Regions from separate parts of the Arthrobacter sp. BGA-UO-ETr-C19 genome, predicted to be linked through region 2. Evidence: predicted binding sites of a transcription regulator. Region 2 holds the regulator's gene; the other holds the start of a gene.
What was found. Region 2 encodes Rex, which represses fermentation and respiration genes when NADH is low (regulators of the CRP and FNR family bind a similar motif). Its sites were predicted from a motif close to CTTGTGAANNNNTTCACAAG; they were not measured.
Positions count from the first base shown of each region.

Region 1: a site for Rex is predicted at 2,131-2,150, ahead of AC57BR_RS16085 (glyceraldehyde-3-phosphate dehydrogenase). Genes of this name have one in related genera too.

Region 1 covers NZ_JCAQPC010000022.1:248,326-255,443, reverse strand. Annotated here, with positions in the region: gene AC57BR_RS16100 (YaaA family protein) at 1-340, opposite strand, end outside; gene AC57BR_RS16095 (alpha/beta hydrolase) at 392-1,324, opposite strand; RNA gene rnpB (RNase P RNA component class A) at 1,395-1,787, shown strand; gene AC57BR_RS16085 (glyceraldehyde-3-phosphate dehydrogenase) at 2,371-3,864, shown strand; gene AC57BR_RS16080 (hypothetical protein) at 3,980-4,189, shown strand; gene AC57BR_RS16075 (HNH endonuclease family protein) at 4,320-5,117, shown strand; gene def (peptide deformylase) at 5,146-5,718, opposite strand; tRNA gene AC57BR_RS16065 (tRNA-His) at 5,841-5,913, opposite strand; gene orn (oligoribonuclease) at 6,045-6,716, opposite strand; gene mptB (polyprenol phosphomannose-dependent alpha 1,6 mannosyltransferase MptB) at 6,925-7,118, shown strand, end outside.
Region 2 covers NZ_JCAQPC010000024.1:108,809-115,926, forward strand. Annotated here, with positions in the region: gene AC57BR_RS19365 (3-deoxy-7-phosphoheptulonate synthase) at 1-952, shown strand, start outside; gene AC57BR_RS19370 (helix-turn-helix domain-containing protein) at 1,051-1,263, shown strand; gene AC57BR_RS19375 (30S ribosomal protein bS22) at 1,484-1,582, shown strand; gene AC57BR_RS19380 (HAD family hydrolase) at 1,714-2,532, opposite strand; gene AC57BR_RS19385 (glutaredoxin family protein) at 2,616-2,873, shown strand; gene AC57BR_RS19390 (redox-sensing transcriptional repressor Rex) at 2,960-3,655, shown strand; gene AC57BR_RS19395 (hypothetical protein) at 3,708-4,616, opposite strand; gene AC57BR_RS19400 (hypothetical protein) at 4,822-5,466, opposite strand; gene AC57BR_RS19405 (YceI family protein) at 5,595-6,143, opposite strand; gene AC57BR_RS19410 (histidine phosphatase family protein) at 6,340-7,005, shown strand; gene AC57BR_RS19415 (TlpA family protein disulfide reductase) at 7,008-7,118, shown strand, end outside.

The DNA of each region.
Region 1 (7,118 bases), on a different contig from region 2:
ACAGTGCGGAGATGACCAGCACCGATTCATCCGCCCGGCGCCGCTGCGCCGGGGTCATCGACTTGTAGCCGAGGGCGTCGTACAGCACGCCCGAGTACACCTGGTGCGCCGGCGCCGCCGGTTCGGCGTGGAGCCGGGTGTTGCGTTCGACGTCGTGCTTGAGCGAGGCTCCGACGCCCAGCAGGGCGAGCGCATCCTCATGTGCGCTGACTGTCCCCAGCGCGTCGAGCACCTTTGCCCGGTAGGTATTCAGCACAGGGAAACTCAACGAAGCCCAGTCCATGGCGTCTCCATGGACGGCCGGAGTCTTGCCTTCGGATGGGGGGAGCAGAATCAGCACCGTACGATCTTACCGGCCGGGTGCGGATGGGATCGGTGGAGGGGCGTGAGCTCAGCCCAGGGAACGGCCCAGGAAGTCCAGCACGTCCGGCAGGATGGACCGCCAGTACAAGGCGTCGTGGCCGCCGGGCTGAAAGCCGCCCTCCACCCGGCCGGGAAGTCCCGAACGGTACTGGCGCACCGTGGGGGCCAGATCATCGTCACTGCCGCAGTCGATCCTTTTGGGAATCGCTGCAAGCCTCGGCCGGAGCGCAAAAACGTTGTTCGCCTTGAAATCAGCCGGGCTGTCGAAGGCGTCCTGCATGCCCTCTTCGTAGCTGGACCAGACGGCCGGGCTCATGGCCGCGACGGCGCGAAGTCCGGACACCCTGCCCCGCGACGCCAGGAGGAGGGCGCCGAACCCGCCCATCGACGTGCCGAAGATGCCGACCTTTCCGAGGTCGAGGCCCTGGTCGCCCAGGAACGGCAGGAACTCCTGGACCAGCATCGACTGCGTGTCGCTGCCGTCGGCGCGGGCATGCCACCAGGAGTCGCCGCCGTCCACGGCGGCAACCGCAAACGGCGGGCCGCCGTCGTCCAGGTGGCGCTGCAGGGCCCGGTCCGCCGCGAGGTCGCCCAACAGAACCTCACTGCTGCCGCCGAGCCCGTGCAGGAAGACGGCCACCGGCAGCAACTGGCCGGCCTCGTCCGGAAGCGGCACCGCCAGGGACCAGTGCGTGGTGACGGCCGGACGGAAGCGGGAGTCAAATGCGCCTGTCCGGGTCGACACCGTTGTAGGCGGCGGTGGCGGAGCCGGCGGGATGGCCGCCGTCGTTGTTCCCTGCGGAGCAGGGGTACCGGCCGAATCGGGAAGGGAACTGGTTGTCGTGGGGCCGGGAACCGGTGCCGGCGGCGCCGTGCAGGCTGACGTCGCGGCCGCGGTCAGTCCCGCAGCAATTCCAGCCAGCTGCAGCATGCGTCGCCGTGGAAAGGACGGCTGGTCCATTTCCCGATCTTAGACCCTGGCATGGCCGCGTGTCCGGGCCCGCGGGAAAGCCCGTAAACTGGACTGCGGATGGGTTGACCAGGCGGCCGCGCGCCACGCAAGTGGCTCGAGGAACGTCCGGGCTCCACAGGGCAGGGTGGTGGGTAACGCCCACTCGGGGTAACCCGCAGGCCAGTGCCACAGAAAACAGACCGCCTGCGTCGCGCCGATTTTGAAAGCGGCACGAAGCAGGTAAGGGTGAAACGGCGGTGTAAGAGACCACCAGCTTCCCGGGTGACCGGGAAGGCTAGGTAAACCCCACCCGGAGCAAGGCCAGACAGGACACGTTTGAGGGCTGCCCGCCCGAGTGTCCGGGTAGGCCGCTGGAGGGCGTCGGCAACGGCGCTCGTAGATGGATGGCCGCTACTCCCGCGCCGGCAACAGCGCGGGGGCACAGAACCCGGCGTATCGGTCAACCCATCCACTCAAGGCCGGCAGAACGTTGGACCGGCATCCGGGGTCATGCTGCGTCCTGGCTGGCAACTCCATGAGTGGGACACTCCGGGTTGGTGGGGCGGGGATGCTGCGGGCTGTACCGCCAGGGGGCACAAGTGCATCCGGGTGTCCGGTTGGTTGGGCGCTGCCATGCACTCCCGGCTCCCAGGGCGACCATTTCATACATCGTTTGGCCTTTCTTTCGCAGACGGCTTATTTACGAGTGCATCGCCGTCAGGGCCGTCAGCTTATGGCCCACGAAGTCGCGCGGATAGTGGTTGCCGGGATTGCGTCGATAACAATCCTGCATCCGGGCGACGGGCATCACACCCGGTGTGAGTGATTTCACGGGCTCCGGGGCAAGAGAAGCGCCCGGGCCCACCTAGAATGGATGGTGAACGTAGAGGTTCTTCCGCCGGATCTGCGTTCGCAGCCGGCGGTTTTTCTTTGCACGGTCAACGGCATCCGGGGTGGACCGAAACCCTGCCGGTGCCAGCTTGCCCTGGATAACTTCCAGTGGCCGCCATCCGGTTTACGAGGACGTAGCCGGTTGAACCAAGGAAGGTAGTTCTGTGAGCCAGACGTCAGATTCTTGTCTTGATACGTGGATGGGCCGTGAGGCGCTCGCCGAGGCCATGATCCCGGTTATCGGCCGGCTGTACCGTGAAAACAACGTGGTTACCTCCATCCACGGACGCAGCCTGATCAACAAGTCCACCATGAACATCCTGAAGGCGCACCGCTTTGCGCGCCGGATGAGCAAGGATGAGCTGCTCCTGGAGGAGACGGCACCGCTGCTGAACACGCTGGCGCAGCTGGACCTGGGTGCCGCTGCCATCGACATCGCCCGCCTGAACCAGAAGTTCAAGTCCGACGGCGGCGACCTGACTTTGGAGGAATTCCTCCGCGCCGAGCTCGCTGAGATCGTGGGCAAGCGCGGCGCCGACGACCGCACCAGCACCGACGTCGTGCTCTACGGCTTCGGCCGGATCGGCCGCCTGCTTGCGCGCCTCCTGATCGAAAAGGCGGGCGGCGGCCACGGCCTGCGCCTGCGCGCCATCGTGGTCCGGCGCGGTTCCGACAACGACCTGGCCAAGCGGGCCAGCCTGCTGCGCCGCGACTCCGTGCACGGTTCCTTCGAAGGAACCATCAAGGTGGACACCGACGCCAACACGATTACGGCCAACGGCGTCCAGGTCCAGGTCATCTACTCGGACAACCCGGCAACGATCGACTACACCGCCTACGGCATCAAGGACGCCCTCGTGGTGGACAACACCGGCCGCTGGCGCGACGCGGAGGGCCTCGGCCAGCACCTGCTGAGCAAGGGCGTGGCCCGCGTGCTGCTGACCGCGCCGGGCAAGGGTGACCTGAAGAACATCGTGCACGGCATCAACCACCGCGACATCGCCGATTCGGACCGGATCGTCACGGCGGCCTCCTGCACCACCAACGCCATCACGCCGGTCCTGAAGGCCATCAACGACAAGTACGGCGTGATCCACGGGCACGTGGAGACGGTTCACTCGTTCACGAACGACCAGAACCTGATTGACAACTTCCACAAGGGCGACCGCCGCGGACGCTCTGCTGCCCTGAACATGGTGATCACCGAGACCGGTGCCGCCAAGGCCGTGGCCAAGGCGCTCCCGGAACTGCAGGGGAAGCTGACCGGCAGCTCCATCCGGGTGCCCACCCCGGACGTCTCCCTGGCTGTCCTGAACCTCAGCCTGGAACACGGCACCACCAAGGACGAGGTCAACAACTACCTGCGCGAGATGTCGCTGCACTCTGAGCTGCGCAAGCAGATCGACTACATCGACTCCCCGGAGGTCGTCTCCACTGACTTCGTCGGCTCCCGCCGCGCCGGCATCGTCGACGGTCTCGCGACCATCGCCAACGACAAGAACCTGGTTGTCTACGTCTGGTACGACAACGAGTTCGGCTACAGCTGCCAGGTGGTCCGGGTCATGGAGGAAATGGCCGGCGTGAACCCGCCGACGTTCCCGGCCAAGGACTCCGCAAAGGACGCCGCCCCGGTCCTGGCCGTGGCAGCCTCGGTCTGACCGGAACGTTCCGTCAGCCCCGCCGGCACAGATGTGCCGGCGGGGCTGACCCGTTCCCGGGAACTTCCCGGGCAATTCTCTGGAATCGGCCGGAAAACGGGGAGAGACTTGTGCCATGGAACAGAACCCGACCCTCCAGCATGAGACAACCCTCGAACATGCCCTCGATGTTGCAAAGGCTAACCAGAAAGAAGCCCAAAGGCTTCTGGACGAGGCACGCGCTTCACACGCGGCAGGGGAAATCGGCGATGACAGGGTGGCCCAGCTGGAGCGGCTGCTTGATCTCGCCAACACCGATCTTCATCGGGTGATGCGCGAGCAGTAGGCCACCCGCCCTCCACAGGGCACCTGTCCTCCACACTGTGGATACCCGCACGGCGCCGGCTGGTTTCGCCTAGGCTCCTGCATGTGTACCCACATCCTGACCCGGATTACCGGCGCCCCGGGACGCCGCCGTGAGCGTCAGCTGGGCCGCCTACCGGCGTGCCCGCCGCCGCTCCCGGCAGGCCTGGGCGGTCCTCGGTGTCTTCGCCGCTGCGCTGGTGGCTGCGACCGTCTGGTTTTTTTCGGCAGGCCAGTTCATCGCCGCCGAGCCTGCCGTGTCCGGACCCAGCGAGGCGCCCGTGTTCGATGCCGCCTGGATGAAGCCCGTGGCACCGCCGTACCCGGTGCCGCGGGGCAGCGCGGCCGCTGCACTGGAAGCGCTGGCCGTGAAGGACAGGGCCTCCGGCAGCGACTACGACCGGTTCGCCTTCGGCCAGGCATGGCAGGACGCAGACCACAACGGCTGCGACACCCGCAACGACATTCTGCGCCGGGATCTGCACGACGTGGCGTTCGCCAAGGGATCAAAGTGCAAGGTTGCCGCCGGGACCATGCACGAGCCGTACGTGGGGCTGGTGGTCAGGTTTGTCCGCGGCGCGGATTCCAGCAAGGACGTGCAGATCGACCACGTCGTCGCGCTGGGCGACGCCTGGCAGAAGGGGGCGCAGCAACTGACGCCGCAGCAGCGGCAGAACCTGGCCAATGATCCGGTCAACCTCATCGCCGCGGACGGTGACGCCAACCAGGAGAAAAGCGCGTCGGACGCTGCCACCTGGCTGCCGAAGAACAAGGCACTCCGGTGCCACTACGTGGCGCGGCAGATCTCGGTGAAGGCAGCGTACGGCCTCTGGGTCACCCAGCCGGAGAGGGACGCCATGTCCCGCGTGCTGGATTCATGCCCGCAGCAGCAGACGGTGGTGCCCCGGTAGGGCCTCGGCGGCAGAAACGGCGCCGGTATCAGTGGCCGAACGGGTCCGGGTCCACGCCCGGCATCCAGGTCAGGCCCGGGACGCCCCAGCCGCTCTTCTTGGCCTGCTTCATCGCCTTGCGGGCATACCTGTCGATGAGGCGGTTGACGTACAGCTTGCCGTCCAGGTGGTCATATTCGTGCTGGATGATTCGGGCAAACCATCCGGTCGCTTCGAAATCCACTGGGTTTCCGTGCCCGTCAAAGCCCTGCACCCGTACCCATTCGGCGCGCTTGAGCGGATACTGCTCACCGGGGAAGGAGAGGCAGCCCTCCACTTCCTCGTCCGGATCCGGCAGCGCCCCGGACACCTTGGAAAGGGTCAGCACAGGATTCACCACGGCGCCGACCGGGGGAGCGCCGTCCTCGTTCTCGAACTTGTACACGAAGATCCGCTTGCCCACGCCGATCTGCGGCGCGGCCAGTCCAACGCCGTTTGCCAAGTCGTTCGTTTCGAACATGTCGGCAATCAGCTGGCGAAGCCCGTCGTCGAACTCCTCTACTTCAGCAGCCCGGCGGTGCAGCACCGGCTCACCCCAGATGGTGATGGGCAGAACAGTCATGTCAGGGGTTTCCTTCGGCGCTTTGCCGGGGAGCCGGCAGGGGGTGAAACCAACAAAGGCCGCACCGGATAACCGGTACGGCCTTTGTTGCTGGCCGGCAATAAACTGCCGTCCTCGGTGCGGGTGAGCGACGGGGGTTGAACCCGCGACCTCCTGGACCACAACCAGGCGCTCTGCCAACTGAGCTACGCCCACCATGTGCCCCGCAGACCGTCCGGTTTCCCCGGCCGTCCGAAAAGGCAACGACAAATAGCTTACCTGCTGTTGGGGGATGCTTTTGCCACTTTTGGCTGTTTCGGCAAAATTTTCCTCAAACGTGGTGCAGATTACTTTCCGGGCAGCTCCGCAGCGGGCGGCGGAACGCTGTCCGAGGCCTGCTGGTCGACGGCGGAGGGCGACGAAGAGATGCGCTGGGAGATCTTCTGGGCCGTGGCGCTGTCCGGTCCCGGCGCCGGAACGAAGACGGCTTCGCGGTAGTACCGGAGTTCGTCGATGGAATCCTTGATGTCCCCGAGTGCGCGGTGGCCGCCCAGCTTCGCCGGCGCCTGGAAGTAGACGCGTGCATACCAGCGCCGGGCCAGTTCCTTGATGGTGCTGACGTCGATGATGCGGTAGTGCAGGTGCTCCACTACCGACGGCATGTCCCTGGCGAGGAAGACCCGGTCCGTTCCCACCGAGTTGCCGGCGAGAGGCGCCTTGCGGGGGTCCGGAACCCACTTGCGGATGTAGTCCAGCACCAGGTTCTCCGCCTCGGCCATTGTTTTGCCGGCCGGAAGCTCGTTCAGCAGACCTGACCGGGTGTGCATGTCCCGGACGAAGTCGTTCATCTGCGCGAGGGCGGCATCTTCCGGCTTGATCACCACGTCCACCCCGTCCCCGAGGATGTTGAGTTCGGAGTCGGTCACCAGGGCTGCGACCTCGATCAGGGCGTCGTTGACGCTGTCGAGGCCGGTCATTTCGCAGTCGATCCAGACGATGCGTTCGTTAGTAATAGGCACCCGTTCAGCCTACCGTTTAGCCGCCTGCAAGCCTTGGAGAGGCGCTCCGATGCTAATATTTCGGGTACGTGGCTACGCCTCATTGCGCCGCCGCGTCCCCGGCGACGCTCAATTTGGCTGGCCGCTCAGCTTGGCTGCAGATGGGGCAGCACGCCCAAAAGAGATATGCCTAACGAGATAGGCGCAGAAGAGATTGGACGATCCTGAGATGACGGCGCCTGTGCCTGCGATAGGGGAAACGGCCACCGGCACTTCCACGGACCCGGCCCGGCCGGAAGTGGACAACCCACGCTCGCCGATCCTCTCCGGCTTCATCGGTTCCATGTTCCTGCTCGTCGGCTCCCTCGGCGTCGGCTGGCTGGCGCCCGTCTCGGAGCTGCGGCGGATGCCGCTGTTCATCTG
Region 2 (7,118 bases):
CGTGGACGACCGCCTGCTGGTGATCGTCGGCCCGTGCTCCATCCACGACCCCAAGGCCGGCCTGGAATACGCCCGCCGGCTGGTCAGCCAGGCGGAGAAACACAAGGAAGACCTGCTCATCGTCATGCGGACCTACTTCGAAAAGCCGCGCACCACCGTGGGCTGGAAGGGCCTCATCAACGATCCCCACCTGGACGGCAGCCATGACATCGCGACGGGACTTCGGGCCGCCCGCAGCTTCCTGCAGCAGGTCACCGCCCTGGGGCTTCCCACCGCCACTGAGTTCCTGGAACCCATCAGCCCGCAGTACATGGCAGACCTCGTCTCCTGGGGTGCCATCGGCGCCCGCACCACTGAAAGCCAGATCCACCGCCAGCTCGCCTCCGGGCTGTCCATGCCCATCGGCTTCAAGAACGGAACCGACGGCGACCTCCAGGTGGCGGTCGACGCCTGCAGCGCCGCCGCCGCAGCCCAGGCCTTCCTCGGCATCGACGGCGACGGCCGGGCCGCGCTGGTGTCCACCGCGGGCAACCCCGACACCCACGTGATCCTCCGCGGCGGCCGGAAGGGCCCCAACTACTCCGCCGCCGACGTCGAGGCGGCCTCCGCCAAGCTCGCAGCCAAGACCCTCAACCCGCGGCTGATCGTGGACGCCAGCCACGCCAACAGCGGCAAGAGCCACCACCGCCAAGCCGAGGTGGCGCTCGAGATCGGCGCCCAGCTCGAGGACGCGGGAACGGCCGCGGGAGCGATCGCCGGCGTCATGCTGGAGAGCTTCCTGGTGGGCGGCGCGCAGAACCTCGACGTGGCCGAACACGCCGCCGGACGCTCGGACCTGGCCTACGGCCAGAGCGTCACAGATGCCTGCATGGAGTGGGATGTGACGGCGTCCGTCCTCGAACAACTGGCGGCATCGTCGCGGAAACGGCGGGCTTTCACAATGGCCACGTGAGCATCTAGAGTAACTAGAACACGGTTGTTCGATGGCTCAGCATCGGCGCACACCGCAGATAGACCGGCGTCGTTGCTGAGAGCAAAGGAATATGGGTAATGTCCGCAGAGTCGAACTTCTCGAACGCCAAGTTCTTGACCGTGGCCGAGGTGGCTGAGGTAATGCGTGTCTCCAAAATGACCGTGTACCGCCTTGTCCATTCGGGGGAGATGCCCGCCGTCAGGTTCGGCCGCTCCTACCGCGTCCCGGAGACCGCCGTCGAACAGTACCTCAAGGGTGCTGTCGTGGACGGTCATACGGGCACCGCCTAACGGGACCCGACTGACCGCACCGATCCCGTGGTTGCTGCAGCCGCCTTGGGGGCCGCTGCACGCCACGGGGCTGTGCTGGTCAGGGGGTGCTCCAGATAAGCGGTACCCTGTTAAGGAACGTTTTACGTCATTGTAAGAATCTGTCAGTTGTCAGTCTGTTGCTCAGTCCACGGACCTTCTCCATCAGACAGGTACTGCATCTAGTTTGTAAGGAACTTTCGTGGGTTCAGTTATTAAGAAGCGTCGCAAGCGTATGGCCAAGAAGAAGCACCGCAAGTTGCTTCGTAAGACCCGCCACCAGCGCCGCAATAAGAAGTAGAGCTAGCTCTACGCGTCAATGCCCGCCCCTTTCGAGGGTGCGGGCATTTTTGCGTTCCCGCGACACGCAAACCCTCCCGTGACACGCATACCCTCCCGCGACACGCATACCGCCGTGCGCGGAGAACAGTGTCAGGCCCGGGGGCCGCGGAAACGGGTGTAGCCCCGCCAGAGGCCGTAGACCGCTCCTCCTGCTGTGGCTGCTTTGAGGCCCAGGGTGGCGGCCCGGCGGCCTGAGCGGAAGTCGTAGACCGGCCAGTTGCGTTCGCGGGCGTGCTTGCGCAGGCGGGCGTCCGGGTTGATCGCCACCGGATGGCCCACCATCGTCAGGAGCGGGATGTCGTTGTAGGAGTCGCTGTAGGCCCAGCAGCGCTTCAGGTCCAGTCCGTGGTTGTCCGCGATGCCCTGGACCGCCACAGCCTTGGCGGCGCCGTGCAGGATGTCCCCGACGAGCCTGCCCGTGTAAAAGCCATCCTTGGTCTCGCCCACCGTTCCGAGGGCGCCCGTGAGCCCCAGCCGCGTGGAAATCACGGTGGCCACCTCGATAGGCGTCGCGGTGACCAGCCACACCTTCCGGCCCACGCGCAGGTGCTGCTCGGCCAGGGCCTTCGCGCCGGGCCAGATCCGGGAGGCGATCATCTCGTCATAGACCTCTTCGCCCAGCGCCTTGATGTCCTCCTCCGTGATGCCGGCGGCGAGCCTCAGCGCGGAATCCCGGACGGCGTGGACGTCATTGAGGTTCTCGCCCCGGAGCACGAATTTCAGCTGCTTCCACGCCATGCCCGCCGCCTGCGCAAGCGTGAAGGCGCCGCGCTGGTGCATTTTCCTGGCCACGTGGAACAGGCTGGCGCCACGCATGAGGGTGTTGTCGACGTCGAAGAAGGCTGCCTCGCCGTGTTGCTGCTTCGCAACCGGACGGTGGGCCACAGCGACGTACTTCTCCTCGGGCATGCCACTGAGTCTAGTCAATGCAGTACCCCGCACCTGACGGCCGCCGCGTCGCTCCGCATCGGGAACGGCGATACGGTTGAAGCATGGCAAACCCCGACGTCGTTCTCCTCACCAAAGCAGACTGTCACCTGTGCGCCGCGGCGCGCGACGCCGTCGGGCGGGTGACTGCCGGGCTGGGACTTTCGTGGTCGGAGCGGCAGCTGGACGCCGACGACGAGCTGCGCGAACGCTATGCCGAGGAGATCCCGGTGGTGCTGGTGGACGGCGTCCAGCGCGACTTTTGGAAGATCGACGAGGCGCGCCTGGAGCGTGTCCTGCGCCGGGCCATCGCGGGAGATTAGCCAATTTCGAACAATGGCATTGGCTTTGTTGACATAACTGATGGGGATCTAGAGTGGACTCACAACGCGACGTAACGGAGCAGATAGTGACTTCGCTCGATTCACCACCCCAGCCCCTGCCTGGGCCCACCGGGGCTGCCGGAAAGCAGATCCCGCCGGCGGCCGTGGCCCGGCTGACGATCTACTTGCGCGCCCTGAACTCCCTGCTGGCCGAAGGCACCGAGCGGGTCTCCTCCGAATCACTGTCTGAGCTTTCCGGAGTCAGCTCCTCAACCCTCCGCAAGGACCTGTCCCATGTGGGCTCCTACGGCACGCGCGGCGTGGGTTATGAGGTGCAGTACCTGAGCCGCCACATCGCCGCCGCACTCGGCCTGACACATGACTGGAAAGTCGCGATTGTCGGCGCCGGTAACCTGGGCAAGGCGCTGGCCCGCTACGGCGGCTTCGAATCCAGGGGCTTTGACGTGGTTGCCATCTTTGACGCCGACCAGATGGTGGTGGGCAATGAGGTGGGCTGGCTGCGGGTCAGCGACGTTGCGGACCTGGAGACGGTCCTGGAACGGACCGGCACCAACATGGTGGTGCTGGCACTGCCGGCCGCCGTCGCCCAGAGCATATGCGACCGCGTGGTGGACGCCGGCGTGCGGAGCATCCTCAGCTTTGCGCCGGTGATGCTCCAGGTGCCCGACGGCGTGACGCTGAGGAAGGTGGACATGGCCACCGAACTGCAGATCCTGGCGTACCACGCGCAACGGGCGCAGACCCCCGGTCAGCCGGAGTAGCTCCGGCCTTTCAGGAATCCGCGCCCGTTGGGGTGAGGCAGCGTTCGATTAGCTAGCGGCCGTACGGGCCACCCGGCTGCGAGTACGGGTTGGCGAACGGCTGCGGCTTCTGGAAGTACTGAGCTGATCCCGGCAGGTACAGCATCACGATCGCGGCGATGCCCAGGAGCGCTACCAGAGTGTTAAGGCCCAGCGGGAAGAGGCTGAAGACGGAGAGCGCAGCGAACACGGTGCCCAGGATGCGCGCCCAGTTCTTGCCCTTCCGGATGTTGAAGGCCACCAACGCGTACAGGCCGGCGCCGATCAGGGCAAAGACCACCATGGTTCCGATGATGAAGCCCTTGACGTCCTCGAAGGCGATGTTCTGGCCGCTGCCGCGCAGCTGCTCTTCGAACGTGCTCCGCATGGCCGGGTCATCCAGGGTGGGGATGGCGATCAGTACGGACAGGATGGACAAGACGCCTGCGGCGATGATCATCCAGAAGGAATAGTTAACGAGCTTCGGAACGCCGGCGCCGGTTGCTGCCTGGGCCTGTTCCGAGGGGTACTGCCCGTAGGGGGACTGGCCATACGGGCTCTGGCCGTAAGGGGACTGCCCAAACTGAGACTGCCCGTACTGGGGTGCGCCGCCCTGTCCGGCCTGCCCGTATTGCGGCGGGTTCTGTCCGTACTGCGGTTGCCCGTACTGCGGTGCGCCGCCCTGTCCGGCCTGTCCGTACTGGGGTGCGTTCTGTCCGTACTGGGGTGCGTTCTGGCCATACTGCGGCGCGTTCTCGCCGTACTGGGGGGCGGGTGGCGTTACCTGGCCGTACTGCGGGGTGCCCTGCCCGAACTGCGGAGTGCTTTGCTCGTGCTGGGGCGCGTCCTGACCGTAGCGTGGCTGTTCGTTGCCTGGCTGGCGGCCGTTGTCCGGCTCGTCGGAGCCGGGGTCATTGGAGTGCGGGACTGGAGGATTGCTCATGAGCGGTCCTTTGCGTAGTGACGTCTGAATCGGCTACCGGTTCAGACGCCTGCCCTCCCCAGCATGGTTCACTTCCCACCGTACCCCTCAGCGGGTGCGCCGTGGATCATTCCGGAGAGGTATTCCAAAGGCATGCCTACCTGCGGAAACGTTGCGTGGCAGGGCACTGTCCGGCCACGAAATCAGGGTCCCTGCCGGGCGGCGGTCAGCGGCGTCCCCGTGCTGCAACGAACCAGGCCTGCGAGTTGGGCACCCACATCAGCGCCGTGGCCACCAGACTGACCAGGAAGCCCAGCCAGTTCCCGTCCTGGCCCGCGGGGAAACTTGAGCTGATGATGGCCAGCAGCAGCGACACCCCGGCCACGATGGTCAGGGCCAGCCGCGCCCACTCCTTGCCTTCCTTCAGCTTCAGGGCCAGGACAATCTCCGCCGCCGCCACAGCCAAGGCCACGAGGACGAGCAGGAACACGAGGACCGCCAGGCCGGGAATGATCGCGAAGAGCACCAGCACACCAAAGATGCCGATCACACCGCCCAGCAGCCCCAGCAGGCCGCCGATAACCCAGATCCAGTAGGACACCTTGAGCTCCGTGGGCAGCCCCGTCACGTCGAAGAGGCCGGAGAAGCCCCCGCGCGGCATGACCTCGCCAAAGTTCCGTGGCCGGTCCGCTGGCAGTTCGAAGGCGAACCGGCCACTACCGGTGGGCGGCTGCTGGGCCGGGAACGGTTGGCCCGGCGTCGGCTGGCCCGGTTGGCCTGGCGTCGGCTGGCCCGGCGTCGGGCGATGGCTGCCGGGCGGCGGCACGGCCCCGGGATCACGGGGCTCCGGTTCATCTCTGGGGGTGCTCATGGCACTCACTTTAAACCCGGGATTTCGCCAATTCCAGAAGGCCTGAACGCCAAACGCCCCGCCTGCGGAGAGACCGCGGACGGGGCGTTTGGGTTCCAGCAATCGTGGCTGCTGGACCAGCGTGAAATCTAGGCTGCAGGGGCGATGAAGGCCAGTTCAAGGTTGATGGCAACCTTGTCGCTGACCAGGACGCCGCCGGCTTCCAGCACTGCGTTCCAGGTCAGGCCGAAGTCCTTGCGGCTGATGGTGGTCTCTGCGGAAACACCGGCGCGGGTGTTGCCGAAGGGGTCCACTGCAACGCCGTTGAATTCGGTCTCGAGGGAGACGGGGCGGGTGACACCCTTGATGGTCAGGTCGCCCTGGAGTTCGTAGCTGTCCCCGTTGGCAACCAGGCCGTTGGAAACGAAGGAGATCTCCGGGAACTTCTCGACGTCGAAGAAGTCTTCGCCGCGGACGTGGCCGTCGCGGTTGGCGTCGCCGCTGTCGAAGCTGGCGGTCTGGATGGTGGCCTCGACCTTGCTGGCCGTGACGTCCTCGGAGAGGTTCAGGGTGGCGGCGGCGTCCTTGAACTGGCCGCGGACCTTGCTGATGCCGGCGTGGCGGACAGTGAAGGCGATCTCGCTGTGGGAGTTGTCGAGGGTCCAGGTGCCGCGGGTGAGCTCGGTGGAAAGTGCCATGGTGGTTCTCCTTGTGTAAGTGGTCGGACTGTGATCGTTGAAGCTTTTGTTGAAGTCTCAACTAACTGCTGCATCCAGTATAAACATGCATTTGCATCTTTTATTCCACCGCCAGGGAACTTTTTTAAAAATTTCTCAGTTCTACTTGGTGTAGAAGATTTCGTCATTGCCCCTGCCCTTTGAGAAACTGGTAGACATGCCCCAAGCCACTGTCCATTTGCTCCGCCACGGCGAGGTCCACAACCCCGAAGGTGTCCTGTACGGCAGGCTGCCTGAATTCCACCTCTCCGAACTTGGCCAGCAGATGGCGCAGACGCTCGCCGAGCACTTCCGCGAACGCGCCTCCCAGGGTGCCAACATCGTGTACCTGGTGGCCTCGCCACTCACCCGTGCCCAGGAAACCGCGCAGCCCACCTCGGCTGCGCTTGGGCTGGACATCCACACCGACAGCCGGATCATTGAGGCCGAAAACTACTTCGAAGGGCTGAAGGTCACCAAAGCCGAGCTGCGCAAACCCAAGCACTGGCCGCACCTGGTCAACCCCTTCCGGCCGTCCTGGGGCGAGCCCTACAAGCTGCAGGCAGCCCGCGTGACCGAGGCCGTCCAGGAAGCCCGCGCGAAGGCCATCGAACTCGGCGGCGACGGTGCCGAGGCCATCCTGGTCTGCCACCAGCTTCCCATCTGGGCCACCCGGCTCAGTGCCGAGGGCAAGCCGCTGTGGCACGATCCGCGGAAACGCGAATGCACCCTGACCTCCCTCACCTCCCTGGTATTCGGCGACGACGGCGCCCTGCTCCGCGTGGAGTACAGCGAACCCGCCGCCGCCCTTCTTCCCGGTGCCTCGAGCACCCCCGGAGCCTAGCTATGACTGAAACACCCAAAAGTTCCCGCCGCAGCGTCCTCGCCGCCGGTGGCCTGGCCCTCACAGCGATCACGCTGGGCCTGTCCGCCTGCGCCCAGGAGGACGCCCTGGCC